Regions from separate parts of the Nitratireductor sp. WH36-1 genome, predicted to be linked through region 4. Evidence: predicted binding sites of a transcription regulator. Region 4 holds the regulator's gene; each other region holds the start of a gene.
What was found. The regulator PhoB, encoded in region 4, activates phosphate uptake and scavenging genes when phosphate is short. The targets are predictions, from matches to a motif close to TGTCATNNANCTGTCAT.
Positions count from the first base shown of each region.

Region 1 (7,549 bases), 1.2 Mb from region 4:
GTGCGAGGTCTCGAAACAGCCGCCCTGATCGATGGCAACGTCGACAAGCACGGCGCCCTGTTTCATGCCCGACAACATTTCACGGCTGACGAGCTTGGGCGCGGCTGCGCCGGGGATGAGCACTGCGCCGACCACAACGTCGGACGAGAAGCATTCTTCCTCGAGCGCCTCGACGGTGGAGTAGCGCGTATGGACGCGGCCATTGAAGATGTCGTCCAGCTCGCGCAGACGCGGGAGCGAGCGGTCGATGATGGTGACATCCGCGCCGAGGCCGACGGCCATCTTGGCGGCGTTTAGGCCGACCACGCCGCCGCCGATGATGGCGACCTTTCCGGGCAGCACGCCGGGCACGCCGCCAAGCAGCACGCCGCGGCCGCCATTGGCCTTCTGAAGCGCGGTTGCGCCGGCCTGAATGGCGAGACGCCCGGCAACCTCGGACATGGGGGCGAGCAGGGGCAGGCCGCCGCGCGCGTCGGTCACTGTTTCATAGGCGATGGCGGTGACGCCGGATGCGATCAGGCCGCGTGTCTGCTCCGGATCGGGCGCAAGGTGGAGATAGGTGTAGAGGATCTGGTCTTCGCGCAGCTGGACCCATTCCGAGGGCTGCGGTTCCTTGACCTTCACGATCATGTCGGATTTGGCGAAGACGTCTTCAGCGGTTTTGGCGATGGTTGCGCCAGCGGCGCGGTAGGCGTTGTCATCGGCGCCGATGCCTGCGCCTGCGCCGGTTTCCACGAGCACATCGTGCCCATGCGCCACATATTCGCGTACGGACCCCGGCGTAAGGCCGACGCGATATTCGTGATTCTTTATTTCTTTCGGACAGCCGACACGCATCCTTGTCTCCTCCAACATGTGTGCGAATTTTCTGGCTCAATCGATGAGACCACAAAAAAGACCGAACGTCTTTGCGAACTCGTTTGCAGTATCCGGCGATTTTCACTATTCCTTGCGCGAAATATCGCGTTCGTAGAAGGAAATTCGAAAAATGACCCTGGATAGGATTGATATCGCCATTCTGGATGCGTTGCAGCAGGACGGGCGGATCTCCAATTCCGCGCTTGCCGAGAAGGTCGGACTGTCGCAATCGGCCTGCTCGCGCCGTCTCGACAATCTGGAGAAGAGCGGCGTGGTCAAGGGATACCATGCCCGGCTTTCGAATGCAGCCCTTGGGCATGGTGTAACGGTGATAGTCCATATCTCCTTGTCGGGCCAGTTCGAACGCACGTTGAGCGAGTTTGAGGCGGCGGTGCAGCGCTGCCCGAATGTGGTTTCATGCCATCTGATGGCGGGCGAATATGACTACATTCTGCGGGTCGCTGCGCGGGATCTGCAGGATTATGAGCGCGTTCACAAGGAATGGCTGACGGGCATGCCGCATGTCATCAAGATCAACTCGGCCTTTGCGCTTCGCGAAGTGGTGGACCGCACCGCGCTGGGGCTGAAGCCTGAAATGTCCTGATCCGGGGTCAGGCGGGGACGCCTGACGGCAAAATCTTCTCGCCCGCAGTCAGCCGGCAGTCACTATGTGATCCATCGCAATGTCATGGGGCTGCGGGTAGATGGTCGGCAATTGCGAGAAGGCATAGCCGATGCCCACGACCAGCGGTTTCTTCGCCAGTGCGGCGAGGGTGCGGTCGTAGAAACCGCCGCCATAGCCCAGCCGGTAGCGCGCGGCGTCGAAGCCGACCAGCGGTGAAACCACGATATCAGGCGCGATTTCCGCCTGCGTTGCGGGAACGGGAATGTTCCACACGCCGCGTTCAAGTGTGTCGCCGGGCCGGTAGGGCCGGAAGACGAGCGGTGCGCCCTTTTCGATGACGACGGGGAGGGCCGTCTCTGCTCCCCGCGCTGCGCATCGGGCAAGCCATGGGCGTAGATCCGGCTCCCCCCGGAACGGCCAGTAGAGGCCGATCACCCGGCCGGCGGGATCGCCGATGAGACGGTCGAGCTGATTGGCAATGTCTTCTGCAAGTTCGCTTCGGGTTTTCGCCGGGACGGCGAGACGCTCGGCGATGAGGCGCTCGCGGGCCGCCTTGCGCCAGCGCCGGACATCCGGCCAGTGGTCTGCATCGGCCGCCTGTGCGCCGCTTGCCAGCTCATGCATGAAGCAGGGCGGTGACGCGTAATCCCGGTCGCCGGAAGAAGTGTTCATCTCTTTTCTCTCCCTCTGCTTTGTCCGTGCAGCGCTTATCAAGACTGCGGGGCGGGCGGCTGAGGCGCTTTTCTCGCTGCGACATGTGAAGCGCCGTTTGTGCCATGGCCCTGTCATCCGGGCGTCACGAGTTTTTGCTGGAAGTCTCGCCACGAGAGCGCAATCATGACTGATCGCTGTTTCCGTTTCAAAGATCGAAAGAGAGATGACCATGACCCGACCGCACGCCCTGCTTTCCCGTCGTTCCTTCCTCGCCGGATCGGCGGCTGCCGGTTCGCTGGTTCTCATGCATCCGTTTTCCGCACGCGCTTCCGGCAATCAGGCGCATCTGCGCATCATGGAAACGACCGATCTGCATGTGCATGTCTTTCCCTATGACTATTATGCCGACAAGCCCAACGACACGATGGGTCTGGCGCGCACGGCCGCGATCATCGATGGCATTCGCGCGGAAGCCACGAATTCGATCCTGGTGGACAATGGCGACTTCCTGCAGGGCAACCCGATGGGTGACTACATCGCCTATGAGCGCGGCATGCGCGAGGGTGATGTTCATCCGGTGATCAAGGGCATGAACACGCTGGGTTATGATTGCTCGACGCTCGGCAATCACGAGTTCAATTACGGGCTCGACTTCATGTTTAAGGTGCTCGATGGCGCAAACTTCCCCTTCGTCTGCGCCAATGTGACCAAGGGCGAGCTCGCAGCCAACGCGCGCGATGACGCGCTTTTCCTAAAACCTTATGTGATCCTTGATCGCAAGGTGAAGGACGGCAATGGCGAAGAGCATCCGATCCGGGTGGGCCTGATCGGGTTCGTGCCGCCGCAGATCATGAACTGGGATTCGAAGCATCTGGCCGGCAAGGCCATGACGCGCGACATCGTGAAGGCCGCAGAGGCCTGGGTGCCGCAGATGCGCGAAGAGGGCGCCGACATTGTGGTGGCGCTGTCGCATTCCGGCATCGGCCCGGCGAAGTATGAGGAGAACCTCGAAAACGCCTCGCTGCTTCTGGCCGGTGTTGACGGCGTTGACGCCATCGTGACGGGGCACAGCCATCTGGATTTCCCCGGCCCGAAATTCGAGGGGCTGGAAGGTGTCGACAATGCGAAGGGCACGATTGCCGGCAAGCCGGCGGTGATGGGCGGTTTCTGGGGCTCGCATCTGGGGCTGATCGACCTGATGCTTGAACGCGACGGCAATCGCTGGATGGTGGTGAACTCCACCTCGGAGGCGCGGCCGATCTTCAAGCGCGTGGAGCGCAAGGCCGAACCGCTGGTGGAAAGCGTGGCCAAGGTGGAAGACGCGGTGCGCGAGGACCACGAGGCGACGCTGAAATATGTGCGCACCGCCGTGGGCAAGACCTCCGCGCCGCTGCACTCCTATTTCGCGCTGGTGGCGGATGATCCGTCCGTGCAGGTCGTGAGCCAGGCGCAGACCTGGTACATCACCGACATGCTGAAGGATGGCGCGCACAAGGATGTGCCGGTGCTTTCGGCGGCAGCCCCCTTCAAGGCCGGCGGACGCGGCGGACCCGACTATTATACGGACGTGCCGGCAGGCGATGTGGCGATCAAGAATGTCGCCGACCTCTATCTCTACCCCAACACGGTGCAGGCGGTTCTGGTGACCGGGGCGGATGTGAAGGAATGGCTGGAAATGTCGGCCGGTATCTTCAATCAGGTGGAGCCGGGCAAGGCCGACCAGCCACTGCTCGATCCGACCTTCCCGTCCTACAATTTCGATGTGATCGACGGGGTGACCTACCGGATCGATCTTTCGCAGCCTGCAAAATATTCGCCCAAGGGCGAGCTTCTGAACGCGGATTCGAACCGCATCGTCGATCTGCAGTTCAAGGGCGCGGCCATCGATCCGGCGCAGAAGTTCGTCGTCGCGACCAACAATTACCGTGGCGGGGGCGGGGGCAATTTCCCCGGCATCGGCCCGGACAAGGTGATCTTCGAAGCGCCCGACACGAACCGCGACGTGATCGTGCGCTATATCGTGGAACAGGGCACGATCAACCCGTCCGCCGACGCCAACTGGAATTTCAAGCCGCTGGAAAACACGTCGGTGCTGTTCGAGACCGGGCCGAAGGGCGCGGCGTTCGCTTCGAGCGTCGAGGGCGTTTCCATCGAGCCGGCGGGCGAGGGCAAGGAAGGTTTCGCGCTCTACCGCATCACGCTCTGAACGGTAGTCGGTTAAATATAACGATCAATGATGAGAGGTCGGGCGCATTGCCCGGCCTTTCTTCTTTTGAAGCAAGTGTTTGCCGGCTTCGGCGGATAAAGAGATTCAGGCGGTTCGCGCTTTGCGTGACGCTGGGGCGCATTGACTTTTTCGGGCGGTCGGCGCGATTTGCGGGCGCAATTTCCAGGAGACATGCCCGTGATTCGACACATCGTTTTTTTCAGCGCAAAGGATGAGGCTGATGTGGAGCGGATTGCCGAGGGTCTCGGCATGCTTGCCGAGATTCCGCATTCGGATTTCTTCGAGATCGGTATCAACCGCAAGGTCGACCAGATCGGCACCGAGGTGGATGTGATCGTCTATGGCGAGTTCCGCGACGAGGCGGCGCTGGCGGCCTACAAGGCCCATCCGGTCTACGACGCCTGCACGGCGAAGGTGCGGCCCATGCGCGAGATTCGCATGGCGGCGGATTTCGTTTCCAAAAAGAATGACTGACGGGCGACCCGTCAGTCTGCATTTCTGATCGACTTGTAGGCGGAGAGCGCACTCTCCCGTGCGGCCTTGTGGTCGACCATGGGGCGGGGATAGGTCTCGCCGAGGCTGACGCCCGCCTTTCTGAGTGCTTCGGCCGGCGCTTTCCAGGGCTGGTGCAGGTGCTTGTCGGAGAGGTTTTCGATCTCCGGCACGAAGGCGCGCACATAGCGCCCCTGCGGGTCGAACTTCTCGCCCTGAAGCACGGGGTTGAAGATGCGGAAGAAGGGGGCGGCGTCCGCGCCCGAGCCCGCCACCCATTGCCAGTTGGCCGGGTTGGAGGCGGGGTCCGCGTCCACCAGCGTATCCCAGAACCACTCCTCGCCGGTGCGCCAGTGGAGCCCCAGATGCTTCACGAGGAAGGAGGCGACGATCATGCGCGCGCGGTTGTGCATCCAGCCGGTCTGCCAGAGCTGCCGCATGGCCGCGTCGACCACCGGATAGCCGGTTTGCCCGCGCTGCCAGTCTGTGAGCGCGCGGTCGTCCCTGTGCCAGGGGAAGGCATCGAAATCGCTGTTGAAGTTCTTCGTCGCAAGATCCGGGTTGTGGAACAGGAGATGCCAGCAGAATTCACGCCAGCCGACCTCCTTGCGGAAGGTGAGCATGTCTTCGCCGGCAAGCTCGTCCGTGCCGTCAAGCGCCTGCCAGATCTGGAAGGGCGTGATCTCGCCATGGGCGAGATGGGCGGAGAGGCCGGAGGTGCCATCGTCTCCCATCCGGTCGCGGCGCGTCTTGTAGCCATCACCGCCGCCATCGAGGAACGCGATGAGGCGGTCTCTGGCGCCAGCTTCGCCGGGTGTCCAGGTTTCCCGCAGGCCGCCCGCCCAGTCCGGGGTGGTGGGCAGAAGCTGCCAGTCTTCGAGCGCATCGCCCGTAACGTCGCCTTCGAACGGTTTTAGCGATCCGGGGCGGTCGGCGGGTGCGCGCGGATGCAAATGCTCGACCAGCGCGCGCCAGAAGGGGGTGAACACCCGGTAGGGACCGCCGGAGCCGGTCTTGATGCGCCAGGGCTCGTGCAGAAGGTGGCCGGCAAAACTCTCCGCCTCGACGCCGGCCTCCTGAAGGGCGGACTTCATCTGTGTGTCGGCGGCGATGCCGGGCGGGTCGTAGCGGCGGTTCCAGTAGACCGTGGCGGCTCCGGTTTCCTCTGCAAGGGCGGACACGGTCTTCGCCATCGGGCCGCGGCGCAGAATGAGTTTTACGCCAAGCGTCTTGAGATCCTTGCTGAGGGCCGTGAGGCTGTGATGCAGCCACCAGCGCCGCGCGCCACCGAGCGGGCGCGCGCCTTCGCTCTCCTCGTCCAGAATGAAGGCGGCGGCGACCGGCCTGCCGGCATTGGCGGCGGCGCACAGCGCCAAATTGTCGGAAAGGCGCAGATCGTGCCGGAACAGCACCAGAACCGTGTTCCGGTCATTCTCATTGGGCATGTGATTATCCGTGCGGCTTTGGTTCAGTCGTCGTTTGTGGCGTTGAGCTGGTCCGGTCGCAAGCCTTCATCGCCATTCATGCCGCTTTGCAGGAGGCCATTTTGCATGGCCCAGTCGCGCAGGGCCGAAATCAGCGCGTCCTCGCGCGAGATGCCCTGATCCTGCGTGGAGACGTAGCGGTCAAGCGCGGCGATGATGTTTGCCGGCAGCGTGACCGATAAGGTTTCCTGTTTTTCGTTTTCCCGTTTCATTGTGCCCGCCCGTTCTGGCCCCTTGGGGATTGTCGTAGCACAACCTGCAAAAGCCGGTTTGGTTCCGCGCCGGAAACATGGTCACGGAACTGTGTTCGCGGCGTGGGCTGGTGGTGGGGTGGAGGGATGCGCTCTGTGGCCTATTTGTGTTTTCGCTTCCAGAACAGGTGACTGGTCTTCAGCGCCTTCCAGTGGGCCTGCGCCGTCGTCCAGTCATAGGTCACCCGTGTTTCGCATGCGCCGAGCAGCCGGCCGATGGCGCGCTGGGCCGCAAGGTCGTTGATCGAGGAAAGCGGCGGTTTGCTGAGAACGGCTGCGACGACCGTGGCGTCGTTCAGGCTTCCGAACACGGTTTGAAGCGTTTTCAGCCTTTCGGTCACGCGCTTCACATCGCGTTTGGGGAAGAGCGGGCCAAGAAACTCTATCGTGTAGCGGAGCTTTTTCAGCTCCTTGCGCAGCGCGTGCTTCTGCTCCTGATCGAAGCGCTCGATCCCTTTTGCTTTGGTCAGGACGTGGGCCCATCGCCTGTCGAGTGTCTTGCCGGCGAAGTCCGTCAGCCTGTGGCGCTCTCGCTTCTTGCGATGGTCATCCTTCCAGCTGGCGGTTTCGATGAACTCGGAGAGGGACAGAAGGAAGTCGCCGACGCGCTCGCCGCAGAGTATCTGGCGCAGATCGTTGCGTATTTCTTTGGCGTGGCGCTCCAGTGTGCCAAGCACGGGGGCAGCGCCATGGGCATGGCCATCGAGCGCGAAATAGGGGCGTGCGATGTCGTTGAGGACGACGTCCAGATCGCGCAGGCGTCCGACCTCGCGGCCGAGCCAGCGGGCTTCCTCGCTGAGGCCGGGGGCTGCTTCTTCCGGCGAGGCAATTTCGTGCGCAAGGAGGGCAAGCGCGCTGCGCAGTCGCCGGAGCCCGATGCGTAACTGGTGCGGGCCTTCCGGATCGTCGCATTGCTGCACCGCCTCAATGTTGGCCGCGATCTGGCTGAGGCACTCGT
Region 1 is NZ_CM178970.1:1,830,679-1,838,227, forward strand. Features, by position in the region: gene ald (alanine dehydrogenase) at 1-837, opposite strand, end outside; gene AC4PTT_RS08680 (Lrp/AsnC family transcriptional regulator) at 989-1,462, shown strand; gene AC4PTT_RS08685 (5-formyltetrahydrofolate cyclo-ligase) at 1,511-2,155, opposite strand; gene AC4PTT_RS08690 (bifunctional 2',3'-cyclic-nucleotide 2'-phosphodiesterase/3'-nucleotidase) at 2,367-4,343, shown strand; gene AC4PTT_RS08695 (Dabb family protein) at 4,542-4,838, shown strand; gene AC4PTT_RS08700 (cryptochrome/photolyase family protein) at 4,850-6,301, opposite strand; gene AC4PTT_RS08705 (hypothetical protein) at 6,325-6,552, opposite strand; gene AC4PTT_RS08710 (CYTH and CHAD domain-containing protein) at 6,693-7,549, opposite strand, start outside.
Region 1: a site for PhoB is predicted at 2,267-2,283, ahead of AC4PTT_RS08690 (bifunctional 2',3'-cyclic-nucleotide 2'-phosphodiesterase/3'-nucleotidase). Genes of this name have one in related genera too.

Region 2 (7,549 bases), 790 kb from region 4:
CACCGCGAATACCCTCGATCACATCGGGGAACGCGTCGGCAACGGCGGCAAGCCCCTGCTTGAGCTGGAGGCCGCGCGCGGCGATGTTTTCGAGGAAACCGTCCTCCAGCACCACATCGAGCACAGCATTGCCGACCGCCATGGCGAGCGGATTGCCACCAAACGTCGTGCCATGGGTGCCGGGCGTCATGCCCTTGGCAGCCTCGGCCGTGGCAAGGCAAGCGCCGAGTGGGAAGCCGCCGCCAATGCCCTTGGCAACCGCCATCAGATCCGGCGTGATCTCGGCCCATTCATGGGCAAACAGCTTGCCCGTGCGCCCGACGCCGCTCTGCACCTCATCAAGGATGAGCAGCAGACCGTGCCGGTCGCAAAGCTCGCGCAGACGACGCATGAAGGCATTGGGAACCGGGCGCACACCGCCCTCACCCTGGATCGGCTCCACAAGGATAGCCGCCGTTTCCGGGCCGATTGCCTTTAAGAGCGCATCTTCGTCACCGAACGGCACCTGATCGAAACCTTCGACCTTGGGGCCGAAACCTTCAAGATACTTCGCCTGTCCGCCGGCAGCGATGGTAGCGAGCGTGCGACCGTGGAACGCGCCCTCGAACGTGATGATACGGATACGCTCGGGCTGGCCGTTCACATGGTGATAGCGTCGCGCCGTCTTGATCGCGCATTCCAGCGCCTCTGCGCCCGAATTGGTGAAGAACACCTTCTCGGCAAAGCTGCTCTCTGCAAGGCGCTCGCCCAGACGGGCCTGACCGGGAATTTCATAGACATTGGAGACATGCCAGAGCTTGCCGGCCTGTTCCGTCAGCGCCTCTACGAGGTGCGGGTGCGCATGCCCCAGTGAATTGACGGCAATGCCGGCAGCGAAATCGAGATAACGCTCGCCATCAGCCGTTTCGATCCAGCAGCCCTCGCCGCGCTCGAATGCGAGGGGTTGACGGGCATAAGTTCCATAAAGCGCAGATTCACGCATCCACACGGTCTCCGCTGAGCCTGAGAATTGGTTCCTGCCTCGCGCGGACGCGCGTGCAGAAGGATGAAATCAAAATGCCGCCCCAAGGGCGGCACTACGGGATTTATCGGTTGTTTCCGCATAAGTGTCAACGCACGCGGCACGACAGCCAGGTGACACCGAAAACCAGCAAATTGGGGAAAACCCTAAAAAGCGAATCAGCTTACGGTAAGGACTCTTGTCACGGAGTCAGACGATAAGGTAGTTTCTGGTCAAGCAAAAAGACTACATTTTGTGCGGCGGACCACTTCTACCATGATTATATGGTGCTCCCTCGGCTTTGGCTGAGCGAGACTGGATTCGGATTCCGCACGCTGGACAGGAGCGTGTCCCGATGAACTGGACTGACGAAAGAGTCGAAACCTTAAAGAAACTTTGGGCGGAAGGACTGAGCGCAAGCCAGATCGCAGCCCAGCTTGGCGGCGTCAGCCGCAATGCCGTGATCGGCAAGGTGCACCGCCTCAAACTCTCCAGCCGCGGTCGCGCAACGAGCCCGCGCACGCGCCAGAAGAAGGCAGCCACCGCAGCGCCGACCACGACGACGACCACCACGCGTCGTCCGCGCGCCACGCGGCCAACCACGGTGTCCATCGGCGCAACCGCGCTTCAGGCGCAGTTCGACCAGGAGCCGGTGGCCCAGACCTATATCCGTCCGGTTTCGGACGTGGTTGTGCCGATCTCGCGCAAGCTGGAGCTGGTGCAGCTCACCGAAACGACGTGCAAATGGCCGAACGGCGACCCGCTGTCGGAAGAATTCAGCTTCTGCGGCAACGAAGCCGGCGAGAACGGCCCCTACTGCGCCTACCATTCGCGCATCGCCTACCAGCCCGCTTCGGAGCGGCGCCGGGCGCGCTGATCGCGAAAGACTTCTCCTCTGCACTACCCGGCTCGCATCATGCGCAGCCGGGTTTTTCTTTGCCTGAGTGAAATCTGAAGCACCGCACGGGCCGAGGGCGCGGGAAGCCCCTCGCCCTCGCCTCAATCAACGGCTACCGGCTTGCTTGCCCGCTCTCGTGGCTAGTTTTCGGGCGCCGCGACAACCCGGTGGCTCTGATCTTCCTTTGGACGCTCGAGCGGTAACTGCCGGCCCGTCACGATGTGATGCACCGTTTCCGCAATATTGGTCGCATGGTCGCCGATGCGTTCGATGTTCTTGGCGCAGAACAGAAGATGGGTGCAGGCCGTGATGTTGCGCGGGTCTTCCATCATGTAGGTGAGCAGCTCCCGAAAGAGCGACGTGTACATGGCGTCGATTTCCTCATCCCGGTCGCGCACGAAACCGATGCGCTCCACGGAACGGGAGGCATAGACATCGAGCACCTCCTTGAGCTGGGTCAGCGCCAGGCTCGCCAGCGCCTCCAGCCCGCGGAAAAGACGGATCGGCTGACTGCCCTCGGTCACCGCAACAACGCGCTTTGCGATGTTCTTGCCGAGATCGCCGATGCGCTCCAGATCCGATGAAATACGAATGGCGCCCACGATCTCGCGCAAATCGTCGGCGACCGGCTGGCGCTTGCCGATGATGATAACGGCGCGTTCACCGATCTCCCGCTCCTTCTCATCAAGGAACAGATCATCCTCGACCACCTTGCGGCCCAGTGCGGCATCCGACTGCACGAGCGCAGCGACGGATTCCGCCACCATGCGCTCAGCATAGCCACCCATGGCTGCAATCTGGTCCGACAGATAGTTCAACTCATCGTCGAATGACCGCATCGTGTGCTGTGTCTGCATGGTTTCAATCCTTCTCAGCCCGACCTTCTCAGCCCGGTCGGCCTCGTTGCCTGCCATCCCTACTAAGTTATTGTGATGGCGGTAAAATGAAAGTGGTGACGCAATCTGCGCCCGGACTGTTCTGCCTTACCCTGCCGGCGGCACGGGCGGGAAATGAACGGTGAACGAAGAGCCCTCTCCCGGCGCCGATTTCACGGAAAGCCGCGCATCGTGCCGCGTCAGAATGTGCTTCACGATGGAAAGGCCGAGGCCCGTCCCCTTCTGGATCCGGCTCGTTTCGATATCCACGCGATAGAAGCGCTCGGTGATGCGCGGGATGTGCTCTTCGGGAATGCCGGGACCGAAGTCGCGCACCGTGATCCGCACCTCATCCATCGGGCTTGCCTGCTCGGCCGATACGATAACACGCTCACCGTCACTGCCATATTTGCAGGCGTTTTCGATCAGGTTCTCGAAAACCTGAACAAGCTCATCGGAATGCCCGGCGATCAGCATCGGTTTGACACCGAGCTCCGAAACAAACTCGACATCATTCTCGCCGGCAATGTGACGCATGGACTCCATCACGCCCTTCACGAGCTCCACCACATCGAGTTGCGTGCTCGGCTTCTGATAGGGCTTCATCTCCAGCCGTGACAGCGACAGGAGATCATCGATGAGCCGCGCCATACGCTGCGTCTGGTTCTGCATGATCTGCAGGAACTTTTCCCGCGCCGCCGGGTCATCGCGGGCCGGGCCGCGCAGCGTTTCAATGAAGCCCGCAACGGAGGCCAGCGGCGTGCGCAGCTCATGGCTGGCATTGGCGATGAAGTCCGCCCGCATCCGGTCGATCCGGCGCGCTTCGCTCTGATCCTTGAAGAGAAGGACATAAAGGCCAGTATCATTGCCAATGCGGCTCGCCACCACCCGGTAGGCGCGCTCGACGGGGACCCGCTCCGCATAATTGATCGCGACGGACTCCTCCGCACCCGAGATCACCTTGGCGACCAGCTCATGCATTTCAGGCGCACGGAATTTCAGGCGCAGCGACACGCTCTTCGACACAGGGCCGAACGCAAGATCAGCCGCCTCATTGGCATAGAGTATGCCGCCATTGCTGTCGAAGATGTACAGCGGGTCAAGCACCGCCGCCGCCAGATAGACGGCAGGCAATGAATTGATGTCGCCCTTCTTCGGGCGCGGCTTCTCGGCCTTGCCATTGCTGCGTGCGCCCGCAAAAAGGGCGCCAGCGGCTTTCAGGGCCGATCCGATACGAGCAACAAGACCGCGCTCAACGCCGTCCTGATTTTCCTGCCCATTGTTCTCATTCGCACTCATTACGAAGTCCATTCCCGCGATCGTCAGGCACGCCCGCTTCAGGGTCTCTTGTTATGAAGAAGAATTGTCATTCCGTCTTCACTGCTGGACCTTGTATCAAGCTGCAAATAGCATTGACACTCTCATGATTCAGGATCGGTTTTATGAACAAGCCTTTGGAAAACCCTGCCCTCGAAAAAATCAAACCTTTCAAGCTCACGATTGCAGGCGAGGAAAGGACTTTCGACATTGACGAACCGGACCTTCCTGACTGGGTCAAGGAGCGGGAACTCACAGCCGGCGGTTTTCCATATGACGAAAAAATGGACCGTGACGACTACGAAAAGCAGCTCGAAACGCTGCAGATCGAACTGGTAAAGCTGCAGGCATGGATGCAGAAAAGCGGCGCGCGGGTTATGGCGCTCTTCGAAGGGCGAGACGCTGCTGGCAAGGGCGGTACGATTGCGCGCATTCGCACCTATCTCAATCCGCGCAATGCCCGCAATGTCGCGCTGCCCAAGCCCACCGAGACGGAGCGCGGGCAGTGGTATTTCCAGCGTTACGTCACCCATTTCCCGACGAGCGGCGAATTGGTGACCTTCGACCGCTCCTGGTACAATCGCGGCGGCGTCGAGCCGGTGATGGGTTTCTGCACGCCCGAGCAGCATGAGCAGTTCCTGAACGAAGCGCCCGACTTCGAGCGGGCCATCGTCAATGACGGCATCCATTTCTTCAAATTCTGGCTGAACATCGGCCAGGAAACACAGCTTGAGCGCTTTCATGACCGTCGTCACAGCGCGCTCAAATACTGGAAATTCTCTCCCATGGACGTGGCCGGCATTCAAAAGTGGGACGCGTACTCCCGCGCCCGCGACACCATGCTGGAACGCACCCACAGCGCCCACGCGCCCTGGACGGTGGTGCGCGCCAACGACAAGCGCCGGGCACGGTTGGCGGTCATTCGGCGCATGCTGCTCGCCATCGCCTATGACGGGCGTGATCTCGACGCCATCGGCCCCGAAGACCAGCTCATCATCGGCACAGGTCCCGGCTTCCTGGATTAACGGCCAGCTGCATTCAGGAACGGCAATGTCGGGCGGAGACGCCCGACACACGATCTTTCGCCCCTGCCTGAACGCCCGTTTCAAAAACACCGCCGCAGCCAGGCTACGGCACACCGACCCTTCAGGATCACGCCTGACGCTCCTGAACCTTTCCGACCGGCAAATGACCGCGGCTATGCCGCCTGTGCGGTGTTTTCTCCCAGTGATGCGGGGTCCAGTAGAGCTGCCAGATGCATCGCCATGCGGCCACCGACATCAGGCACCAATAGGCCGGCGTCCATACGATCCGCTTCCAGAAGGCGGGTCGCTCGGTCTTCTGCAAGGTCATCCAGCCGAGCAGCAGAAACGCGCCATGCCCGAGAACCACGTTCACTATATCGATATAGAGCAGCGACTGCTGGAAGGCCTGAAACTCGCCGCCCAGCATCAGATAGACGATGACGCCGAATGCGGTCAGGAAGAAAAAGCCATAAGCCAGCGCCGAGAGCACCATCCCTGCGAACAGAACCTGCATGATCACGAAAGAACCCAGCCCCAGCTCGCGCGCGGTCAACTGCGGATTGCGCATATGGACGAGCCATGTCTGCGCCCACCCCTTGAACCAGCGCGTGCGCTGCGGCAGCCATGTGCGCACATCCGTGGGCGCATCTTCCTGCGTCGGGTTCCAGATGACGCTCGCACGATAGCCAAAGCGGCTGAGGCGCGCCCCGAGGTCGGCGTCCTCGGTGACATTGTAAGGGTCCCAGCCGCCCGTCGCTTCCAGCGCCACACGCCGGAAATGATTGGAAGTTCCACCCAGCGGAAGCATCAAGCCGGATCGCGCCAGCCATGGAAGGACCGCCCGAAACAGCGCAGCGTATTCCAGCGCGAACATCGCTGAAATCCAGCTCTCCCGACTGTTGGATATGGTCAGCGGCGCCTGTACACAGGCCAGCTTCTCGTCGGCAGTCTCGAAAGCGTTCCAGGCCTCCACCAGCTGGAACGGATGCGGCCTGTCTTCCGCATCATAAAGCGCCACAAAATCGCCGGAGGTCATCGGCAGGGCGTAGGAAAGCGCTTTTGGCTTTGTGCGCGGGCCGCCCGCCGGCACCTCAATCACTTCGATATAGGGGCGCAGCTCCTGCGCCCGAAGCGCTGCAAGCGTTTCATGGTCATCCGCCTCGCAGACCAGCTTGATTTCCAGCTTGGCGCGCGGCCACACGATCTTGCCAAGCGACATCAGAAGATCGGGAACGATCTCGGCTTCCTTGTAAAGCGCCACCAGAACCGAATAGACCGGCATGTCAGCCGGCCCGATCGTGGTGAAGCGCGGCCCCGGCGAACGTTTGACACCCAAACCGACAACCACCCGCAGCAAGACGCAGGAAAGGAACGCCAGCGAAAACGCGCCATGGAGCACCAGCAGCGTGGCAGAAGGCGCAAAGACGGCCGCAAAAAGCAGCGCCACCACCGCAGCCCCGAGCGCCGCCCCCTGCCAGGCATTGACCACAATGCGCGCCGACATCTCCGGTGCTTCCCTGAAAAGCCGCTCCGTGGCGACCCGCATCAGTCTGCCCCGCGAGCGCCTGGTGATCGCATCCCGCAATGCGCTGGGCTGAACCACGCGAATGCGCTTCGATGCGCGCGGATACCGTTCCACGAAAGAGTGCAATGCGGGAATGTTGAGCTGGTCGGGCGCGATCAGGACAACGGACTGCCCCCGCGCATCGACGGAAAGGCTGACCCGCGCGCCACCACGCTGCGCCAGCGCCGCCAGCCCCTGCCACCCACGCATGACAAGCGCGTCAGCATCGGGATTGGCCAGAAAGGCCAGCCCCAGATTGTCTGCCAGCGCCCGAAAAAGCGCATGTTCAGGCACCAGACCGGACGCAAGCAGTTCCGTCTGAAACGAAACGCCGGCAAGCTTCGCCCGCGCCTCAATGCCGTGCGCTTCCGCTTCGGTGATCGAAAGTGTCTTGAGAATGGGCAGCCAGTCAGCGGCTGGCGATGGTGTTGTAGCGTCAGGCATTTCGCCTGCCCCACCAGAACGATCTGAACCAGATGAATGGCCAGAGGCCCGGTCTGTCTTTGATGTGTTCATCAGATGGTCCATGACAACCACCTAATTCAATGTGGACGCGTTGCTCTCGGCAAAACTGAAACTTCGTTTTCTATGAAATCCGGGCCCAAAAGGCCAAAATTCAAAACACAGTAGCGATACGAAAACTCTCCCAACAATCGAACGATCCATTCACCTCACCATTGAATGATTAATCCATCAATTCGATTTCCCCGCATTTCAGTCTGGATAAATCACCAATCACAGTCAACCAGAAATAGCACTCTGAAAGAAAGGCACGCCCTAGTCGAAGACGCCGCAGCGAATGGCTTCGGCAACCGCATGCACGCGATTGGCCGCCCCCAGTTTTGTCTTGGCATTCAGCAGGTGTTTTTC
Region 2 is NZ_CM178970.1:3,812,847-3,820,395, forward strand. Features, by position in the region: gene AC4PTT_RS18175 (aspartate aminotransferase family protein) at 1-982, opposite strand, end outside; gene AC4PTT_RS18180 (GcrA family cell cycle regulator) at 1,356-1,877, shown strand; gene phoU (phosphate signaling complex protein PhoU) at 2,039-2,755, opposite strand; gene AC4PTT_RS18190 (ATP-binding protein) at 2,882-4,072, opposite strand; gene ppk2 (polyphosphate kinase 2) at 4,216-5,115, shown strand; gene AC4PTT_RS18200 (glycosyltransferase) at 5,243-7,123, opposite strand; gene AC4PTT_RS18205 (helix-turn-helix transcriptional regulator) at 7,457-7,549, opposite strand, start outside.
Region 2: a site for PhoB is predicted at 4,138-4,154, ahead of ppk2 (polyphosphate kinase 2). Genes of this name have one in related genera too.

Region 3 (7,549 bases), on a different replicon from region 4:
CCGGCGCAGCATCGGCTGCAGTTTTTTTCGCCCTGGCGTCTCGCATCGCGTCGAGCACCGACTGAAAGGTGACGTAGTGCGGCAGCTTGAAGTGGATGCAGAAGCCCGAGGCTTCCACGCTTTCGGTGTGGTAGAGGTAGAACTCTTCATGCACGGCCGAGCCTACCGGGGCTTCGGCCGAATTCAGATCGAGCGTTGCTGCGGCGATGACCTTGACCTCGTTCCAGCCGAAGGTCGCGGCGAAGCCGAGTTCGAGATAGCCGCCCTTTTCCTTGGAGGTCACCTCTGCCTGGCTGACGCGCACGCGCCCGGCTGAGAACTCCGTGCCGCGCGGGTGGCGCACCACCACATTGGCTTCGCCGAGGCGCAGCTCGTTGACGGTCGGGTGGGCATTGCCATATCCGCGCATGGCGGCATAGCCGAGGGCGAGCACACCGCCGGTTTCTGCGCGGGCAAGGCTTTGCAGGCGATGGGCGCGTGACGCGGGAAAAAGAAGCGGCTCGCGCGTCAGGTCGGGAATGTCCTCCGGTGCGGTGTCCGGTTCCATGGCCGGGGCGACCAGCCCCTGCTGACGCTGCCACTCGGCCAGAGAAGGCTGGCGTACAGGCGCCGGGGCCTCTGCGCTGTCGACCGGCGGCGGCGTGAAGGGTTTTCCTTCCAGCACGTCTGTTGCCAGAACACGGTGCGAATAATCCAGCGTCGGCCCGAGTATCTGCCCGCCGGGAATGTCCTTGAAGGCGGCGGAAATGCGGCGCTGCGTGAGCACTTCATCCTGCTGCACGGGACGGGCGATGGCGAGGCGCGGCTGGGTGGTGCGCCAGGCGCGCAGAACCAGCACGGCTTCGGAAAGCTCACCGCCGGTCTGCGCCAGCGCGAGCGCCGCGAGTTCCTCATCATAAAGCGAGGCTTCGCCCATCACGCGGTCGACCAGATAGGGCATGGTTTTGCGGATCGTGTCGACGCGGGCCGCGTCGATGGGGCCAAGGTCCTGACGGAACAGCCGTTCGGCCTGTTCGATGGCCTTTTCGCCACCACGGGTTGCCACATAGGCCATTCTACAGAACCTCCACCTTGGTCGAGCGCGGGATGCCGATGACGGAACCCGCATCGACGAAAAAGCAGTCAAAGCCTTCCGGATAGGCGCAGAGCATTGCGCGCATGGCCCAGAAGGCCGGTGGCGCGTCGAGTGAGATCTCTGTTGGCTCTTCAATGCCGGGGCCGCTGAGCCGCAGGCGCTGGCCTGCGTGCCGGGCGGCGACGATCAGCGTCGCGCCATCATCGGGGTAAAGGGGACTGCCGCAGCGAAGCTGGGTGATCTGGTCCGCAGCGTTTTCGAGCGACGACAGGAAAACATGGTCGGCCCGCGAAACATCACCTGTGACGAGCGCTCCGCTGGTGGAGACGGCCTCGCGCAGGTCCGGCGTATCGGCAAACACGGTGCATTCGAGATCCACCAGTGTTTCGGCAATGCCGGCAAGGCCGGCCTCCGGCATCACGCGGGCATCGCCCGGGCGCGACAGCGCCCACATGAGCGCCTGGAATGTGGAATTGCAGCGCAGTTCAATGGCGTCGGGTGGTGCAACGGTCAACATCAGAAGGTCTCCATTTCGACGCGCGTGGCTTCCACCTGACGCATGCGTTCCTCATCGACGGCTGCGAGATGCGCCTTTTCCTCGGCGAGCAGAGTTGCGGTGGCTGCTTCCTGCCCGAATGCGGCGATGCGCAGGTCAATGACGGCCATCGCCATGGCGCGTTCGAGATCGCGGCCGGTCACCATGCCGTAGCCGACGTTCCCGGCCTCATCGGCAATATGGGCTTCGCTGACCAGCACTTCGCCCAGATGGAAATCCACGTTCTGGACCGTGTCCCTCATAGGCACCATAACGAGGCCGGTGCGGTTGGCGATGACGGTGATCTCGCCCATCTCTTCAAGCAGGATTTCTGCATGCTGCTTGAGCCGTTCGGGGCGGGCGCGGGCGAGAATGTCGAGCGTCGCGGGGTGATTGCTGTCACCGGGTGGAAATGTATCAGTCATCGGAAGGTCTTTCGGTGGTCATGACGGTCGGCTGGTCTGCTTCGAAGGTGAACTGCACACGGTCGCCAGCCCATACGGCCTCGGAGAAGCTGATGGGGCGTCCGTCGAGATCGGCGTCCACTTTCTGGACGACCAAAACGGATTGGCCCGGGCGCATCATCAGCATGGCGGCCTCCCGTTCGGAGGCGATGCGGGTCAGGACAGTGGTGCTCTGGCGCCGGTAGTCGGTGATGCCGTAGCTGCGATAGACATCGGTTATCGACCGGGTGTCGCGCCGGCGCTCCAGCAGATCCGGGAAGCGCGTGGCATCGTAATAGGCCCAGCCCGTGCTGATCGGCAGATCATTGGCGAACCCGCGCCAGGAGCGGGCGAAGACGGGAGCCTCCGCAGCGATCTTCAACGCCGCAGCCACACGGGTGCTGGCAGGAATTTTCATTTCTGAAAGGGTTTCGCCCGAGGCGGTGAGGCCCTGGGACAGGAGATTCTCGCGAAAACGCGTTCGCTCGCCGATCACGTAGTTGAGCAGGGGCGCGCGTTCCACGAAAGTGCCGCGCCCGTGTTCAACACGCAGCTTGCCTTCTGTCACCAGTGCTGCCAATGCTTTGCGCAGAGAGTGACGGCGCGCACCATAGAGCACGCAGAGCTCGGGTTCAGACGGCAGTTTCGTATCCGCTGCCAGCCTGCCCGAGATGATTTCTTCGCTGATCCTGTCCCGGGTTTCCTCCCAGGAGTATCCTTGATTTCGCATAGCACCAACTCATTCGAATGAGGCGGTTCTAGCGAAACCCAATGACACGTGCGTGACGGTCAGAAGGCTGTCATTGGGTGCGGGTGGGTGGGATGCCGGAGGTCCGAAGGCACCATTTCATTTCTGCTATTTGGAAGGTGTCCTTAATTGGCTTTCGCAGAATCCGAGAGTACAAAGCCTTTGAACAACTTCGATCCTTGACTGATCCTTCCAAGCGCGTCGGCTGTTTTCATCAGTTCGGGGGCCAGTCGCTCAACCTTTCCTTCGTCCATGCGGTAAGTCGGGCCAGCAATGCTGACAGTTCCGATCAGCCTCCCTTCGAAAAGAACAGGCGCTGCAATGGCGGTCATGCCCTCGGTGCATTTGTTGACGGCGATTGCGTATCCACGGTTGCGTGTTTCCTCGAGAATGGGCAGCAACTCATTCAGGTTGATTTCAGGTGCGGACGTGCCGCATGCCGACAGCACGTTCAGGAGTTCGGTGTTCGGTATGAATGAGAGAAACGCGGTTCCATTCGCGGAAAGCGGAGATACGCGTGCGCCTTGCTCCGCGCTTGGGTCATACTTGAAGCCGGAACGCACGCCCTGAGAAACGGCTACCCAGATTAGTGTGTTGCCATCGTAAACACTCAGCCGGACCAGCTCTTCACTGGTCTCCGCCAGCCTGTCCAACTCGGGTTGTGCGAGGTCGTTTATTCCACAGCGACCAAGGAAAGTAAGGCCTAGCGCCGGTAGTTTCAGTGACAGTGAGTAGTTTCCGTGGGCTTCGGGCTGGACAACATAGCCCTGACTCAAAAGTTCATTCAGCGTTCGATGCACACCGCTCGGAGGGGCATTTAGAGCCTCCGCAACTGCAGCGACCGACATGCCTCTCGTTTCTCTTGATAGGAGCTCCAGAATGCGGAGTGAACGGACCAGTGCGCTCGCCATGTGACTTGGTTTCCGGAATGCTGTTTCGAATTCTGGTCAGAATACCGGACATTTTCACTCAAATCCACCATGGATCTTGTTTTATGATTATAATCTTGAATGGCATTCCAGTTTTGTATATGAGTCCGAATATGGCGAGATATGAGGCTCACGAAAGGGAGGAGAGCATGGCAAATCGTGTTGATAGAACGCGCAGGGGAGTGCTGGCTGGGTTGGTTGGCTCGGCCGCAATCGCAGCCTTTCCAGGAAGAGGGCTGGCTGCCGATCAATTCAACTGGCGGGCCGTGGCGCTGCATCGCAGCGGTGAAGGTATTAAGAAGTGGACTTGGCTCCAGGAAGAACTGCCGGCGCGTACGGGCGGTCGAATTCAGCTGGATGTGGTTACTGCGCAGGAGATGGGGCTGACCGGGACTGAGCTGTCTCGCCTTCTTCGATCAGGTGCGATCCAGATGGCCGAGGTGAACTCGACCTATATCGCTGGTGACTTCCCGCTGGTCGAAGCAACCGAGCTTCCTGGCGTGGTGCGCAGTTTCGCGGACGGGCAGAAGATTGTTCGTTCGTGGTCGAAGAATGTGGTTGCGCCGGCTGCTGACAAGATCGGTGGGCAGACGATTGGTGATTTCGCGTGGAGCTCCGGTTTCCTCTTCACGAAGTTCCCGGTGAACAGCCTGGAAGATCTCAAGGGCAAAAAAATCCGCGTTTTTTCGCCCGGGCTGGCAGCTTATGTCGAAGCTCTTGGCGCGACTCCGATCAGCATGCCCCTGTCTGAAGTTTATAGCGCTTTGCAGCGCGGTTTGATGGATGGCGTCCTTACGGGAACGGACCAAATCAATTCTATGAAAATGTGGGAGATCGCTCCGTATTTGACTGATGTTCGTCTGGCCCCCACGAGCGCTTACATCATCGTCAGCCAGCGTCACTGGGATGCTCTGCCGGAAGATCTAAAAGAGATCGTGGCCGGTCTCGGTCGTGAAATGACACAGCTTGGTTGGGAACTCGGTGCAGACAATGACCGCATCGGTTTCGAGGCGGCGCGCGCCAACAACATGACGATAACCGTTCCTGTGCCTGAAGACTGGAGCGTCACTCTGGATCAGGTCGCGCGTGAAACCATCATTCCCTGGTGGGTTGGGCGCGTAGGAGGTGATGCCGGTTCTCTTTACAATGAATACATCGGCTCAATAACCGGAATTGAGATCTGACATCATTGATTATCCCCTCCATCCAGATGGGGTGGAGGGGCTATGGAAGGGGACGAAGATGTCTATCTTCAGTGCGACCATAAGCCGGATCAACAGGGCTATGGCAACGGTTTCCGGCGGTGCATTTCTGCTGATCTCTCTCGTGATCACGTATGACGTGATTGTCCGTTCTCTGGGAGGGCGGGCGCTCGGCTATGCGGATTTGCTGTCGTCTTTGGCGATGGTGCTTGGGGCGACTGCCGCGCTTGGCTATGCACTGCAGGTTGATGCCCATGTGAAAGTTGAGATCCTGACCCATTTGATGGGTAGTCAGCTCAAACGCGCCATGACGGTGTTTTCGCTCGGGCTGCTGTTCCTCTTCAGCGTGACACTGACGTGGCAGGCTTGGGTGCTTGCGCTGGATTCCTGGCGTATGGGCTCTTTCATGCCGCAGACCATCTTTTCGATCAAACTGGCCGTGCCACAACTTGTAGCCGCGTTCGGGTACACGATGTTCTCCCTGCAGGCATTGGTGGCAACCCTGGACTTCGTTGTCTCGCGTGATCCGGTTTCCGAGAGGGAGGCAGCCTGATGGTCGTTCAAGTCGCAATTACCATCGTGTTTGTTCTGCTCGTTGCATTTGCCGTGGGCCTACATGTTGGTGTCGCGCTGGGGCTCGCTGCGCTGGTGGCCGGAACGCTGTTCGTTGGCGATGTCTGGGAGTTCTTTGGGCATATCCCCTGGGCCGTAAACAGCAGTCTGACAATGGTGGTGGTGCCGCTCTTCATACTCATGGGGGAGATACTGATCCGGGCAGGCTTGACCGAAGATCTCTACAACACAATGTCGAAGTGGCTTAACCGTGTGCCTGGGGGATTGTTGCATACGAACATTCTTTCTTCAGGGATTTTCGCCGCAATCAGCGGTTCGTCGGTGGCAACTGCATCGACCATCGGATCCGTAGCGTTGCCGACCATGGCACGACTGAATTACCCGGAGAGAATAACGCTTGGCAGTGTTGCTGCGGGCGGCACGCTCGGCGTCCTCATACCGCCCAGCATCATCATGATCGTCTACGGACTGGTTGCCGAGGTGTCGATCGGGCAGCTTTATGTGGCTGCAATCATTCCGGGCATCATGTTGATGGCGTTGTTCATGCTGAGCATAGTGGTCTACGCTCTTGCAAGCGGGATGACGAGGAAGGTTGCTCTTCCGGAAAAGGTCAGCTGGCGGGAAAAATTCAAGTCCCTTGTAACAATCTCTCCGATTCTTCTTCTGATTGGTGCTGTACTGGGAACAATTTATCTCGGTGTGGCGACAGCGATAGAGGCCGCGGCCATTGGTGTTGTGGGCGCACTGTTGATTGCGCTGTTAAAGCGCCGGGTAACTGTAAAGATGCTGGGCGAAACGTTTCGTGCTACCGCCGCAACAACGGCGATGGTCATGTTCATCGTCCTTGGCGCTTTTCTCTTGCAGTTCGTTCTTTCCTTTGTCGGGCTCCCCATGGCGCTCTCCCGCTGGGTGACCTCGTTCGGACTTAGCCCGTTGGAACTGGTTCTGTTGATGTGCCTGGTCTATGTGCTGCTCGGCATGGTCATGGATGGTCTCGCAATCATCGTGGCGACGCTGCCAATCTTCTTGCCAATGTTGACGGCGGCCGGCGTGGATCTGGTCTGGTTCGGTGTCATCGTGGTGATCCTGGTAGAGCTGGCGCTTATCACCCCGCCGGTCGGTATGAACCTCTTCGTAATACAAGGCATTCGTGCGCGGCGCTCCGACGTGAGCGAGCGAATGAGCGATGTGGTTATCGGTGTTCTACCGTTTGTCGGGGCAATGCTGATCATGCTCGCGCTGATCATCGCAGTGCCGTCACTCACGACCGTCCTGCTTGGCAACGTCAAATAATCCATCTTGGCTAACAACTTAGCGATTTAACGTCTCCGCCTTCCCGGGCTTTGAGGAATTAAACATGAATACCTATGACCTGAATGGTCGCACTATGGTCCTGGCGGGCGGTAGTGGCGGCATCGGACTTGCGGCGGCAAAACTCGCGCAGAAGAGCGGTGCGCGTGTTTACATCTGGGACCTGCGCGCCCCCGAGCATGCAGACGGAATAGGGTTCATCGCCTGCGATCTTACCGACTCGAGCTCAATTGCAGAGGCGCGTGAGCAGACAATGGAAGCCGGCGCCAAGATAGACATTCTCGTAAATTGCGCAGGTATCATCGGGCCGACGGCGGCTGTCGGTGCGTATCCTGAGGAGGACTGGCGTCGTGTAATCGACGTTAATCTGACGGGCTCATTCCTTTGCTCGCAGGCTGTCGTTCCCGGAATGAAAGACCAGGGCTACGGACGCATCGTCAACCTATCGTCCATTGCGGGCAAGGAAGGGAATGCGAACCAGTCTGCTTACTCGGCGGCAAAAGCGGCAGTCATTGCGCTGACCAAGAGCATGGGAAAGGAACTCGCCCAGTCTGGGGTTCTGGTTAACTGTATCACACCTGCCGTCATAGAAACCGAGCTGATTTTCCAGATGACGGAAGTCCAGCGCAACACCGTGCTTTCGAAGATTCCGGTTGGCCGCCCCGGCAAAGCCGAAGAAGTCGCGAACATGATCGTCTGGCTGTGTTCCGAACAATGCTCGTTCTCCACCGGC
Region 3 is NZ_JBZXDP010000002.1:321,951-329,499, reverse strand. Features, by position in the region: gene AC4PTT_RS20695 (carbon-phosphorus lyase complex subunit PhnI) at 1-1,054, opposite strand, end outside; gene phnH (phosphonate C-P lyase system protein PhnH) at 1,056-1,592, opposite strand; gene AC4PTT_RS20685 (phosphonate C-P lyase system protein PhnG) at 1,592-2,035, opposite strand; gene phnF (phosphonate metabolism transcriptional regulator PhnF) at 2,028-2,783, opposite strand; gene AC4PTT_RS20675 (IclR family transcriptional regulator) at 2,927-3,649, opposite strand; gene AC4PTT_RS20670 (TRAP transporter substrate-binding protein) at 3,880-4,914, shown strand; gene AC4PTT_RS20665 (TRAP transporter small permease subunit) at 4,973-5,485, shown strand; gene AC4PTT_RS20660 (TRAP transporter large permease) at 5,485-6,798, shown strand; gene AC4PTT_RS20655 (SDR family NAD(P)-dependent oxidoreductase) at 6,863-7,549, shown strand, end outside.
Region 3: a site for PhoB is predicted at 2,825-2,841, ahead of phnF (phosphonate metabolism transcriptional regulator PhnF). Genes of this name have one in related genera too.

Region 4 (7,549 bases):
GATTTCCTGCAGGCGCGTTCTGGCGCGGCTCACGCGGCTCTTGATCGTGCCGACCGCGCAATCGCAGATCTCCGCCGCTTCCTCATAGGAAAAGCCGGACGCGCCGATCAGGATGATCGCTTCACGCTGGTCTTCGGGCAATTGCTCGAGAGCGCGCCGGAAGTCCTTCAGATCGACCGAACCCTCCTGCGCCGGGTGCACCGACAGACGTCCGGTGATCGCACCGTCCGCATCTTCGACCTCGCGCTTGCGCTTGCGCATCTGCGAGTAGAACTCGTTGCGAAGGATGGTGAAGAGCCAGGCTTTCAGATTGGTGCCCGGCTGATAGCTGTTCTGTTTGTCCCACGCCTTGACCAGCGATTCCTGCACGAGATCGTCCGCCCGGTCCGCACTTTTTGAAAGCGAAACGGCGAAGGCGCGCAGGCTTGGCACAGCGGCCAGTAGATCGTCACGAAAGCCCGGATAAACACTCATATATATCAGTCCTTGTTTCCGGCCGTTTCAGCGCCGCTTTTCTGCTCAAGCTGATTGAGAAGGTCGCTGAACCGATCCGGAATATCTTCCGTTACCAGGTCGTCGTAATATTGCCTGAGCTTGCGTCCGATCTCTGAGTTTGCGCCGAGCGGGTCTTCATCCTTGCCGCGCCGGGTCAAGCTTCCTCGGGTGTTTGGTTTGCCGTAATTCATGCCCTGTCTTTTTCCATCAAATCTGGTCTCCCAATGACCCGAAACCGTCCGCATCGCCCGGGCCACAACTGTCTCGTCTGCTTTCAAACGCCATTGAGCGGAATTCGTTCCCTCCGACGGGAACATTTTCGCATATGGGGCGTTTCACCCGTCACAAATGCACTAATTCTCATTGCCATGTCTTGAGGGAGACTTGAAATCCATGACCCTGTCAGCGCGTATCGCTCCGCACCTTCCTTACCTGCGGCGCTTTTCCCGGGCCGTTTCCGGCTCCCAGTCCAGCGGTGACGCACTGGTGGCTGCGACGCTTGAAGCGTTGATCGCCGATACGAGCATCTTTCCCGAGGCATCGACCGACAAGATCGCCCTCTTCAGGCTCTTCACATCGCTGTTTGAAACGCTGGACGTTCCGGTCCCCGAAGGCACGCCGAGCTCGGCATGGGAAAAGCGGGCCATGAGCAACCTTTCTTCGCTCGCGCCCCGTCCGCGTCAGGCCTTCCTGCTGGTGGCCGTAGAGAATTTCCGGCCGGAAGAGGCTGCGGAAATTCTCGAGACGGATATGAAAGGCATCAACACGATGCTGCGCGAAGCCAGCGAGGAGATTTCCCGTCAGGTGGCGACAGACATCCTCATCATCGAGGACGAGCCCCTGATCGCCATGGACATCGAGGAGATGGTCGAAAGCCTCGGGCATCGCGTGGTCGGCACGGCCCGCACCCACAAGCAGGCGGTCGAAATGTTTGCCAAGACGCAGCCGAAAATGGTGCTGGCCGACATTCAGCTTGCCGATGGCAGTTCAGGCCTTGATGCGGTGAACGAGATCCTCGACGCGGCCACCGTGCCGGTCATCTTCATCACCGCCTTCCCCGAGCGGCTTCTGACGGGCGAGCGCCCGGAACCGACCTTCCTTGTGACCAAGCCGTTCAGCCCGGAAATGGTCAAGGCGCTCATCAGCCAGGCGCTCTTCTTCGATCAGCAGGCGCACGCGGCGGCCTGACAGGCCCCCGCTTCTTCACGCGTTTCTCAAAAAAGCCGCCTCCGGGCGGCTTTTCTTTTGCCCAAAATCTCTCCGGCGGAACCAAATCCGAATGCCAGACGTTTAACCGGCATAACTAAACGGAGAGACAGAATGCTATACTGGGCCCTGATATTCCTTGTCGTCGCGATCATCGCCGGCGCACTCGGTTTCGGCGGAATTGCCGGCGCTTCGGCAGGCATTGCGCAGATCCTCTTCTACATCTTCCTCGCCCTGCTCGCGATCTCGCTGATCATGGGCCTTCTGAAACGCGGTCGCTAAACGGCGACGCACACATAAACGAATGCGGCATAAGCGAACCGGACCATCCATGGCTTCCGTTTCGTGAAGACAATGAAAGGAGAAAGCCATGGAACACATCGCTGCACTTCTTTTGATTGTCGGCTGCTCAGGCAATGTGGGGGCCGGCGACACGCGCGAATGCCAGGAACTGCCCGCCCCCACCCCGGTCTACGAGACGTTTGAGGAGTGCGAGGCGGAGAAGCCGGTTGCAATGCGCGAGCTGGAAACCGAAGCGCCGCAGGTTCTCGCCACCTGCGTCTATGTGGATCCCGCACTCGTCTATGACGATGCGATCCTGGAGTGGGACATCACCAGCAATGGCGAGCTGACCGCTTCCATCGAGCCGGTGACGAGCTTTGCCGTGGCGCAGAACGAGCATGCCCGCCCCGGACACGCCGCCACGAAATAACGGGCCACGAAATAACGGCGAAGAGCTTCAACGAAAAAGCCCCGGTCGAACCGGGGCTTTTTTTAATGGCTGTATCGCGTTTGTCAGGCTTCGCGGATCGCATAGCCCGCGCCGCGAATGGTGCGGATCACATCGGGCAGACGCCCGTGGTTCACGGCCTTGCGCAAACGCCCCACATGCACGTCCACGGTGCGCTCGTCGATATAGATCGTCTCGCCCCAGACATTGTCGAGCAGCTGGCTTCGCGAGAAGACGCGGCCGGGATGCTGCATCATGAATTCCAGAAGGCGGAACTCTGTCGGTCCGAGACGGATCTCGTTCTTGCGGCGATAGACACGGTGCGATTCACGGTCGAGCACGATGTCCCCGACCGAAAGAACCGTCGAGAGCACTTCCGGCTTCGCGCGCCGCAGAAGCGCGCGAACACGCGCCACGAATTCCGGCGTCGAGAAAGGCTTCACCAGATAGTCGTCCGCGCCGGTTGAAAGGCCGCGCACGCGGTCGCTTTCCTCGCCACGGGCGGTGAGCATGATGATCGGCAGGCGCTCCGTTTCGGGGCGCATGCGCAGCCGGCGGCACAGCTCGATGCCGGAAACGGCCGGAACCATCCAGTCCAGAACGAGCAGATCGGGTACGTTTTCCTGCAGGCGCACTTCGGCTTCATCGCCGCGAGAGATCATCTCGACCTGATAGCCTTCGGCTTCCAGATTGTACTTGAGCAAGACGCAAAGCGGTTCGTCGTCTTCAACGACCATGACCTTGGGGGCAATCATGGCAGGCATTCTCCTCGGGCAGTCTACGGCCGGTTAGACATCGGATTCGACCGTCATCTGTGTTTCGTCAAGCTTCGGCCGCTGGACCGGAAGCTGGGACCCCGTCACCACATAATAGGCATTTTCGGCGATATTGGTCACATGGTCGCCGATACGCTCAAGATTTTTCGCACAGAACAGGAGGTGCGTGCAGGCCGTGATGTTGCGCGGGTCTTCCATCATGTAGGTGAGGAGTTCGCGGAAAACCGACGTGTACTGAATGTCGATTTCCTCATCCTCGTCGCGCAGCCGGATTAACGCCTCGGCATTGCGCGCCACATAGTGCTCGACCACCGAATTGACCTGTTTCAGCACGAGGCCGGCCATCGCGTCGATGGAATGCGCAAGCGTGCGCGGCGTGGCGCTTTCGCCCACGGCGCCGACGCGCTTGGCAATGTTCTTGGCCAGATCGCCGATGCGCTCGAGATCAGCCGCCATGCGGATGGCGCCCACGACGCTGCGCAGATCCTGCGCCATCGGCTGGCGCTTTGCGATGAGCGTGATGGCGCGCTCATCAAGGTCGCGCTGCTTGGCGTCCATGATCGTGTCATCGGAGATGATGCGCTGTGCAAGCGCCGTATCGGAGTGCAGTAGCGCCCTGGTGGAAGCGCGCGTCATCTCGCCGGAGAGATCGCCCATGTCGCGGATGAGGCGGTCGATTTCACCGAGTTCCTCATCGAAGGAGCTGACTGTGTGCTCGCCCATGGTCTGGTTCCTTATCTGTGCGTTTGCCGCGCCGTCAGCCGAAGCGTCCGGTGATGTAATCCTGGGTGCGCTTGTCATCCGGATTGGTGAACATCTTGTCCGTCGGGCCTTCCTCGACCAGATTGCCGAGGTGGAACATGGCCGTGCGCTGCGAGACGCGGGCCGCCTGCTGCATGGAGTGCGTGACGATCACGATCGTGTAGTTCTCGCGCAGCTCGTCAATCAGCTCTTCCACCTTGGCGGTGGCGATGGGATCAAGCGCCGAGCAGGGCTCGTCCATCAGGATCACTTCCGGCGACACGGCAATGGCGCGCGCGATGCATAAGCGCTGCTGTTGACCACCGGAAAGACCGGTGCCGGGCTCATGCAGGCGGTCCTTCACCTCATTGAAGAGGCCAGCCTTCTGGAGGCTCGCTTCCACGACCTCGTCGAATTCCGACTTCTTCGTCGCCAGACCGTGAATGCGCGGACCGTAGGCGATGTTCTCGTAGATCGACTTGGGGAACGGATTGGGCTTCTGGAAGACCATGCCGACCCGGGCGCGCAGCTCCACCACATCGATGCGGGGATCGTAGATATCCTCGCCATCGAGCGTGATCTTGCCGGTGATCCGGGCAATGTCGATCGTGTCGTTCATGCGGTTCAGGCAGCGCAGGAACGTGGATTTGCCACAGCCCGAGGGGCCGATCAGCGCGGTCACCTGGTTTTCGCGCACGTCGAGATTGACGCCGAACAGCGCCTGTTTCTCGCCGTAGAAGACGCAGACGTCTTCACCGCGCATCTTGAGGGTGTCCGAGTTCTGGCTCGCATCCAGTGCTTCTTCAACAGCAGCATCAGTGAGCATGTTCATGTCCTTCCACTCCGTTACCAGCGACGCTCGACGCGCCGCCGCAGAATAATGGCGGTAATGTTCATCACGGCGAGGAACAGCAACAACACCATGATAGCGCCCGAGGTGCGCTCGACAAACGCGCGTTCGGCCTCGTTCGCCCACATGTAGATCTGAACCGGCAGCGCCGTAGCGGGATCGAGCGGCGTGGTCGGGTAATCAGCCACGAAGGCCACCATGCCGATCAGAAGCAGCGGTGCGGTTTCGCCAAGCGCCTGCGCCAGACCGATGATCGTGCCCGTGAGAATGCCGGGCGCGGCCAGCGGCAGCACATGGTGAAACACCGTCTGGGTGCGCGAAGCGCCGAGGCCGAGAGCTGCCGCACGGATGGAGGGTGGCACGGCCCGCAGCGCTGCGCGCGTTGCGATGATGATCGTCGGCAGGGTCATCAGCGTCAGCACGAGGCCGCCCACCAGAGAGGCGGAGCGCGGCAGATGCATGAAGTTGATGAACACGGCCAGGCCCAGAAGACCGAAGACGATGGACGGCACGGCCGCCAGATTGTTGATGTTGACCTCGATAAGATCGGTCAGCTTGTTCTGCGGTGCGAACTCTTCAAGATAGATCGAAGCGGCAACGCCAATGGGCAGCGCCAGAAGCAGCACGATCATCATCATGTAGAGCGAACCGACGATGGCCACGCCCATGCCGGCCGTTTCAGGACGGCTTGATGCGCCACGGATGAAGAGACCGGTGTTGAAGCGCTGCTCCAGAACCCCGTCCGCTTCCATCGTGCGGATCCATGTGAGCTGCTGGTCGGAAACCTTGCGGCGGCTTTCGTCCACCTCGAGATTGACCTGCCCCTTCACGGCGGAATCGACATCGCCGCTCGCCAGCACCCACACATTCCGTGTCGTGCCGATGATCGCGGGATCGGACACCACCATGTCGCGCAGCTGCGTGCGCACGCCATTGGAGATGAGCCCGCCCACTTCGCGAACCAGCTTGCGGTTTTCAGGATCAACCCCGAGTTTGGCCACCAGAGCTTCGGTCGCGAGCTTGGGATAGTTTGCCGTCAGAAGCTTGTTCGGATCAGTCGCGCGCTCGCCTTTCGGGTCGATCACGCTCTCGGCGAAGTTGACGTCCAGATTGATCGAGGTCTGCCAGAAGGCGGTATAGCCATTGGAAACCACCGACCAGAGGAGCGCAGCCAGAAAGAAGATGCCGACAGCGATGGCCACGATGCCGTACATCCGGAAGCGCTGCTCTGCCGCATAACGCTTCTTGATGCCGATGTCGCGCCGCGCGGCGGCTGCGCGGGGGGCATTGCCCCCTTTGTAGACAGCGTCGCTCATTCGTATTGCTCCCGGTATTTGCGCACGATGTAGAGCGCGAAGACATTCATGCCGAGCGTGAGCACGAACAGGGTCATGCCCAGTGCGAAGGCCACCAGCGTCTGCGGAGAGGTGAACTCCAGGTCGCCGGTAAGCTGGTTGACGATCTTGACGGTGATCGTCGTCATCGCTTCGAACGGGTTGAGCGTGAGATTTGCGGCAACGCCGGCGGCCAGAACCACGATCATGGTCTCGCCAATGGCGCGTGACGCCGTAAGCAGAAGCGCACCGACAATGCCCGGCAGAGCCGCCGGCAGGATGACGCGCTTGATCGTCTCGGACCGCGTTGCGCCAAGGCCGAGCGAACCGTCGCGCATGGCGCGCGGAACGGCGGTGATGATGTCATCGGAAAGCGAGGACACGAACGGGATGAGCATGATGCCCATCACGAGGCCGGCCGTCAGAACGCTCTGCGCCTGAATGAAGCCCGGACCGCCGGCAATCGCCGCGCTGATGTCGCGCAGGAACGGGCCGACCGTGACCATGGCGAAGAAGCCGTAGACGATGGTCGGGATGCCGGCCAGAACCTCAAGCAGCGGCTTGACCACCGAACGCACCCGCTTGGACGCATATTCGGCCATGTAAATCGCCGCCATGAGACCGACGGGCACGGCAAACAGCATGGCCACGAAGGCGATGTAGACCGTGCCGGCAAGAAGCGGGATGAGGCCGAACTGGCCTTCCTGCGCCTCTGCGCCTGCGGCCGCAAAGCGCGGGTCCCAGACCGTTCCGAGGAAGAAGTTGCTCAGCGAAACCGAGCGGAAGAAATGGATCGTCTCGAACAGCATCGAGAACACGATGCCCACCGTCGTCAAAATGGCGATGGTGGATGCAGCCAGAAGGCCCCAGGTAATGACGCGCTCGACATTGTTGCGGGCGCGGCTGCGCGGGCGAACGCTTCTCAGGCCGAGATAGGCGCCACCCAGTGCGATGAGGATCGCCAGCACGGTGCCGATCATCGCCGCATTGTCCTGCATCGCATTCAGATCGAGCGCGATGGGGATCATGTAGTCCTGCGTGTCGGAGGCAAGCGCCACGCCGCGTTCGGCAAGGATCGGACGCAGGTCTTCAAAGCTCTGCGGCACCTGGGCGAAAGCGGGGTCGCCTTCAATCCGGCGCAGGCCTTCGGCAAGATTGTGCACCATGCCCAGCGCCAGCGAACGGCTCGCAATCGCGCTGTCTTCGGTCTGCGCAGGCAGTTGTTCGCTTACCGCGCGATCCACATAGGCATAGCTGCCAGCCGACCAGGCCGCCATGAAGAACAGCGCCGGCAGAACCGCAAGAAGAAACACCCACCAGCCATGGTAGTGCGCCCGCGAATGCGGCTTTTCAGTCGCGGTTGCGATCTGGTTCTTCGCGCGCGCATTGCCGAGCACATAACCGACAACGCCAATGA
Region 4 is NZ_CM178970.1:584,910-592,458, reverse strand. Features, by position in the region: gene AC4PTT_RS02860 (sigma-70 family RNA polymerase sigma factor) at 1-474, opposite strand, end outside; gene AC4PTT_RS02855 (NepR family anti-sigma factor) at 480-686, opposite strand; gene AC4PTT_RS02850 (response regulator) at 889-1,683, shown strand; gene AC4PTT_RS02845 (DUF1328 domain-containing protein) at 1,816-1,983, shown strand; gene AC4PTT_RS02840 (hypothetical protein) at 2,072-2,413, shown strand; gene phoB (phosphate regulon transcriptional regulator PhoB) at 2,497-3,183, opposite strand; gene phoU (phosphate signaling complex protein PhoU) at 3,220-3,930, opposite strand; gene pstB (phosphate ABC transporter ATP-binding protein PstB) at 3,965-4,780, opposite strand; gene pstA (phosphate ABC transporter permease PstA) at 4,795-6,114, opposite strand; gene pstC (phosphate ABC transporter permease subunit PstC) at 6,111-7,549, opposite strand, start outside.